DNA from 2 places in the Streptococcus gallolyticus subsp. gallolyticus DSM 16831 genome. Region 2 is predicted to be linked to the other one. Evidence: predicted binding sites of a transcription regulator. Region 2 holds the regulator's gene; the other holds the start of a gene.
The links. The regulator CtsR, encoded in region 2, represses protease genes until heat stress. The targets are predictions, from matches to a motif close to TTGGTCAAAAAAGGTCAAANA.
Positions count from the first base shown of each region.

Region 1 (3,401 bases), 790 kb from region 2:
GTCAACTAATTTTTCTTTTACCTTATCAGTGACTTCGAGGTGAATATCGTTAGTTGCTAGACGTTTATTGACATCCTCAAGCATAAGGTTAACAATTTGGAGAAGATTGTCTTTGCTAAGAGCCTTAAATTCGATAATACCGTCGAAACGGTTCATGAATTCAGGGCTGAAGTAGTTGCTAAGTTCACCAAGGACAGAATTTGTACGTCCTTCACGAGCAGCACCGAAACCAACTGAAGCTTCTGTTTTACCAGTACCAGCATTAGAAGTCATGATAATAATAGTATCTTTGAAGCTTACTGTACGACCTTGACCGTCAGTCAAACGACCGTCATCAAGAACTTGCAAGAACATATGCATAACATCAGGATGCGCTTTTTCAACTTCGTCAAGAAGGATGAGTGAGTATGGATTACGGCGAACTTTTTCTGTCAATTGACCAGCTTCTTCGTAACCAACGTATCCTGGAGGTGCTCCGACAAGTTTAGCGACCGCATGTTTTTCCATGTATTCAGACATATCGAAACGAATCATGCTGTCAGCTGAGCCGAAAAGTTCGATCGCTAATTGTTTAGAAAGTTCTGTTTTACCAACACCAGTTGGTCCAACAAAGAGGAATGAACCGATTGGACGATTTGGTGTACCGAGACCGACACGGTTACGACGAATAGCTTTAGCAATTTTGTCAACGGCATCATCTTGACCGATGACGTGTGTTTTCAAATCATCAGCGAGATTGATTAATTGTGATTGTTCCTTCTCTTTCAAATCACCAACAGGGATGTTAGTTTTTTCTTCAACGATAGCTTCGATAGTCTTTTCAGTAATGACTGGAATATCGTCTTCGTTGATTGTTTGTTGTTGCATTTCCTTGTATTTAGCGATTTGGTCACGGAAATAAGCTGCGCGTTCATAATCTTCTTCGCGAGTAGCTTGTGTTTTTAGGTTTTCAGCTTCCACTAAACGCTTGTCGATTTCTTGTGGGTCAACAAAGTTAAGGGTTAAATTCATCTTAGAGCCAGCTTCGTCTAGCAAATCAATGGCTTTATCTGGGAGGAAGCGGTCTTGAATGTAACGGTTAGAAAGATTTGCGGCAGCCTCAATTGCATCATCGCTGTATTTGACATGATGATAATCTTCGTATTTCTTTTGAATACCACGAAGAATCGTAATCGTTTCTTCCACACTTGGTTCATCAACTTTGACAGGTTGCATACGGCGTTCAAGTGCTGCATCTTTTTCAATAATGCGGTATTCATTGAGTGTCGTAGCACCAACTAATTGAAGTTCACCACGAGCAAGTGCTGGTTTTAAAATATTACCAGCGTCCATGTTGCCGTCGCCTGCAGAACCAGCACCGACAATTTCGTGAATTTCGTCAATGAAGAGAATAACGTCCTTGCGTTCACGGATTTCTTCCATGAGTTTTTGCATACGTTCTTCAAATTGACCACGAATACCTGTGCCTTGCACAAGGCTAACGACATCAAGACGAATAACTTGTTTATTTTGAAGTTTTTGTGGAACGTTACCATCTACGATTTTTTGAGCTAATCCTTCAACAACGGCTGTTTTACCAACCCCTGGTTCACCAATAAGAACAGGATTATTTTTTGTACGACGGTTAAGAATTTCAATCACACGAATGATTTCGGCATCACGTCCAATGACAGGGTCGATGTCACCGCGACGAGCAATATCAGTAACGTTGATACCAAATTCTTCTAGCAAACCTTTTTGTTGTTGCTGTTGGTTAGCTGCGCCGTTTGGACGATAATTGTTATTATTGCCGCCGTTATTTCCACCACCTGATTGTGTTGGAGGCGTATTTTGGAAATCTTGTCCACCGAATGCGTGGAAATTATTCAAATTACTGAAGAAATCATCAAAAGGATTCATACCAGTAGATTGATTTTGTGTGGAAGAAGCTTGTGCATCTCCTAAACCACCTAAAATAGTATTGTTAGGGTCAGTTTTCATGATTTGATAGCAGTTTTGGCACAAATCAATTTGCTTTTGCTGACCATTGACATTTGTATAAAGATGAATTGTTGATTCGTTTAAATGACAATTTTGACAGAGCATATAAAATACCCTCCTTTCGTAATGGCTTGACATTGACAATAAAGGTCAAAGATAGTCAAACTTCATGATTCTATTATAGCACTAGGTTAATAGAAATCAAGTAAAAAGCATTAAAAAATTAGCACTCTTATGCTAAGAGTGCTATTCTTTCTCAGGGTCAATCTGACTGGCTGCCATAGACCCCATAGCAGCACCAAAAATTACCCCACCAAGGATGATTGCGATAAGTCCAAGAGGATTTGTGAAGAGTTCCAAAGGATTTTCTCCCTCTTGCCATTTGCTAAAAGCGTTAAAAACGAGCATGAATAGTGCAAAAATTCCACCAGCTAACCAGCCCTTTTTGCGAGCTTTCTGTCGTGTCTGTTCGACTTCATTTTTAGGGACTTCCAATGATGTTTGCAAATCACGATTGGTCAACATAACAAGAAGAATAATAGGAATAACAAAAATGAGGACGAAGAGATTAATATAGAGAAAAGCGGTGGTCGCTATCGTTTGGTTGATGAGTAAAATAATAGTAGAAAAGAATAACTCAAAGAAAAAGAGACCAATAAACAGTTTATTGCCGATACGGTTAACTTCTTGTTCGCGATATTCGTCTAATTCGCCATTAATTCCGTAGAAACGTTTAATAAATTTTAGCCAAAGTGATGTTTTTTTCGTTTTCATAATGATTCTCCTTTAAAATTCCCAAAATTATAGATGTCTATTCTCCCAAAAAAGTGTGTTTAAATCAGTTTGCAGTGCCTCCGCTAGTTTGATACAAAGGTCAAGCGACGGATTATATTTATTGTTTTCGATGAGGTTAACCGTTTGGCGGGCAACACCTATTTGTTTTTTAGCAAAAATTTTTTGATACTTTCCTTAAGTGTACGGACGGCAGCGACTTCCGTCGGAATTCCATGCCTAAGTTTTGAGCCGAGAGTCTCAAAACTTCCGAGTGGCTGTTCTTTTATTATTCAGCCACTTTTACCACGGCGGAAAGTATCGTTTTGTTTGCTCGCTTCGCTCGCAAATAATCCATTGATAAAATGCTATTAAGTTTTTCAAGAGAAAAGTTTGTTTGTATGCGTTCTGATTATATATTGATTATATGTGACATGTCAAATATAAATGACAAATGTGGTGGTATTTTGGAGGAGATGATTTTTTTATTTTTATTCAAAATTTGCTTGACAAAATGTATAATTATGCTAAAATTAGGTATATTATTCAAAGAAAAAGGATGGACGAGTGTATGGCTATTAATGATTCATTTTTGAAAGAGATTGATTTTACTAGGGAAGAACTGGTTGAATTGATTGATTTAGGATTGA
Region 1 covers NZ_CP018822.1:674,195-677,595, forward strand. The annotation lists gene BTR42_RS03665 (ATP-dependent Clp protease ATP-binding subunit) at 1-2,085, opposite strand, end outside; gene BTR42_RS03670 (DUF3278 domain-containing protein) at 2,227-2,754, opposite strand; gene BTR42_RS03675 (helix-turn-helix transcriptional regulator) at 2,782-2,934, opposite strand; gene argF (ornithine carbamoyltransferase) at 3,323-3,401, shown strand, end outside.
Region 1: the regulator CtsR is predicted to act here: its motif matches at 2,117-2,137, upstream of BTR42_RS03665 (ATP-dependent Clp protease ATP-binding subunit).

Region 2 (3,401 bases):
TAACCACCCAAAATACTTGTCTCAGGTGGTTTTGTATGCTTGAGAAATCTTGCTAACAGTTGATAAAAAAACAATATTAAAAGAGCTTAGTTTGTTTTCTAAGCTCTTGTTTTTGTTTTAGCTAAATGCTCCTAAGCCGAGAATTGTTAGTGTTCCCATGATTAGTCCTGCGAGGATAACACCGAGCATAACTGCAATAACGCTTTGTTTGAAGTTCCAATCAAGGATTGATGCGGCTAATGTTCCAGTCCAAGCACCTGTTCCAGGAATTGGGATACCAACAAAGAGCAATAAGGCGATAAATAGTCCACGGTCACCAGCCGTCTCAGCTAGTTTTTTTCCACCGTTGTGACCTTTTTTCAAACACCAAGTAAAGAAACCACCGATAACTGGTTTATCTGCTCCCCATTCAAGCACACGACGTGCGAAGAAGAAGATAATTGGAACGGGAAGCATATTGCCGACAACCCCGATAATAAGTGCTTGCCACATTGGAATACCAGTGGCGATTGCATAAGGAACAGCGCCACGAAGTTCTACAAGAGGAACCATGGCAATCAAAAATGTAATAATATAGTTCATTTACTTGAAACCTTTCATTTGTTACAGATTTTATTGTATCCTATCTCTTGAGCAAACACAACTAAAATCTGTCTTTCGTTGAAATTCTTTTGCCTTATTTTGGACTGAAAATGGCATTATGATTGGTGTGATTGGCTATTTGATTACCTTTCTTTGACAAGGAGTATTAACTCGTGCTATAATAATGATAACAACAAGGAGAATTTCAGAGTAATATCTGAATACAAGAAAAGCACCCTGTCCGCCAAGACTAAGGGTGCTTTTTTATGCGTTGCTAACAACCTTGCAACGTCTCAGAGAAGGACAACTATTTTTTGTTATCATCAAAATGCTTCTCTATCCATTTCGTTCCAAATAGCCGTGCTAAGTGAATCACAACATAGTTAACTATATTGCGAACGATAACCAAAAGAAGAGCTTGGCACAACATACTAACACACCTCCTTTCGCAGGCGATTGGGGTTTTTGGTTGCCAAAGCGTACACAGTTGGGGTGTTAGAGTACTCAATTTTTGCTTGCTGAATTCGCTCAAAATGCTGTATTGGATAGATTGCCTTTATTTTTATGAAACTCGAGATGGAGATATTAAATTTATCTAAATTAGTAGGGCTTATTCTCCCCTAAAAAGGATATTTTTGTTATAATGATAGTCAGTTATAGTCAAAGATAGTCCATTTGGAAATGGTCATTAATCTTGAAAAGGAGGAAGCTAATGGCAAAAAATACATCTGATAGTATTGAAGAATACATTAAGCAATTACTTGCCCAATCAGGTATTGCTGAAATTAAGCGGTCAAACTTGGCAGATACCTTTCAAGTTGTTCCTAGCCAGATTAATTATGTGATTAAAACGCGTTTCACGGAAAGTCGTGGTTATACTGTCGAAAGTAAACGTGGTGGCGGAGGTTATATCCGCATTGCCAGAGTGCGTTTTTCAGATCAACATCAAATGTTTGGTAATCTTATGGCAAACATTGGTGAACGTATTAGTGAGCAGGTTTTCACGGATTTGATTCAGTTGCTGTTTGATGAAAAAATCATTACTGAACGTGAAGGAAATTTGATTTTAGCAACGGCTTCGGATGATGTTCTTGGCAAAGATGCTCCAGAGATTAGGGCACGTATGTTGCGGAAAATTTTACAAAGATTAGATAGAAAAGGATTCCATTTATGAGTGAGTATTCGATAAAAATGCAAGAGGTTTTCAGTGTTGCTCAATACCAAGCAGCGCGTTTTGAAAGCCCATATTTAGAAAGTTGGCACGTCCTTTTAGCCATGGTTGCTATCCATGACTCAGTCGCAGGGCTAACATTTGCGGAATACCAAACTAAAATCGTCTATGAAGAGTATGAAGCGGCAGCTGTTTTAGCCATTGGGAAATCACCGTTAACGGATGTTGACAGAGTTCATTTTGTAGAGCAATCTAAAGCTCTTAGTGATGTTTTAGCATTTGCTGAGTCTATTTGTCAGGTGACTGGTGGTAACGAAATCGGGACAGAACACGTGCTTTATGCGATGTTGTTAAACCTTGATTTATTTGCCACACGTTTGTTAGAAGTTGCTGGTTTTAAAAACAAAGAAGACGGTGACGCTGTTCGTTTGATTGATTTGCGTAAGAGTTTGGCACGTAATGCTGGTTTTACAAAGGAAAATATCAAAGCTATTCATGAACTTCGTAAGCCGAAAAAATCGACAATGGGCGGTGCTTTTTCTGAAATGATGAAACCACAGTCAACAGCGGGGGATTTGTCAGATTTCACGCGTGATTTGACAGAGATGGCACGTCAAGGAAAATTAGAGCCTGTTATCGGTCGTGAAAAAGAAATTTCTCGTATGGTGCAGGTGCTCAGCCGCAAAACGAAAAACAATCCAGTTTTAGTAGGGGAAGCTGGTGTTGGTAAAACGGCTCTTGCTTACGGTTTGGCACAGCGAATTGTCAATGGTGCGATTCCGTATGAACTCCAAGGCATGCGTGTTTTAGAGCTTGATATGATGAGCGTTGTGGCTGGTACGCGATTCCGTGGTGATTTTGAAGAACGCATGAACCAAATCATCTCAGATATTGAGGAAGACGGTCATATTATTCTTTTCATTGACGAAGTGCATACGATTATGGGTTCAGGCTCTGGAATTGACAGCACTTTGGATGCGGCTAATATTCTAAAACCAGCGCTTGCGCGTGGTACGCTTCATATGGTTGGTGCGACAACGCAAGAAGAATATCAAAAACATCTTGAAAAAGATGCGGCGCTTTCTCGCCGTTTTGCTAAGATTACCATTGAAGAACCAAGTGTTGAAGATGCTTACCAAATCTTGCTTGGGTTAAAGAAATCATATGAAGATTTTCATAATGTGGTGATTTCTGACGAAGCTGTTTTAACGGCTGTCAAAGCTGCGCATCGCTATTTGACAAGTAAAAATCTTCCTGACTCAGCGATTGATTTGCTTGATGAAGCAAGTGCAACGGTTCAAGGTCTGGTGAAAAAAGAAGCGCCAGCTACTTTGACACCTGCTGATAAAGCTATTTTGGAAGGTGATTTCAAATTGGCAACGAAATTGCTGAAAGAGTCACGCAAGAAGCCAAATCGTAAACCAACTGCTGTGACAGAAGATGATATTATGGCAACGCTCAGTCGTTTGTCAGGTATTCCTGTTGAGAAAATGACACAGGCAGATAGTAAGAAATACTTGAACCTCGAAAAAGAACTCCATAAGCGTGTGATTGGCCAAGATTCAGCTATTTCAGCGATTAGTCGTGCTATTCGTCGTAATCAAGCGGGCATTCGTACAGGCAAACGTCCGATTGGGTCGTTTATGTT
Region 2 covers NZ_CP018822.1:2,378,061-2,381,461, reverse strand. The annotation lists gene BTR42_RS11905 (helix-turn-helix domain-containing protein) at 1-3, shown strand, start outside; gene BTR42_RS11900 (COG2426 family protein) at 118-582, opposite strand; gene BTR42_RS12940 (hypothetical protein) at 890-1,012, opposite strand; gene BTR42_RS11895 (CtsR family transcriptional regulator) at 1,295-1,756, shown strand; gene BTR42_RS11890 (ATP-dependent Clp protease ATP-binding subunit) at 1,753-3,401, shown strand, end outside.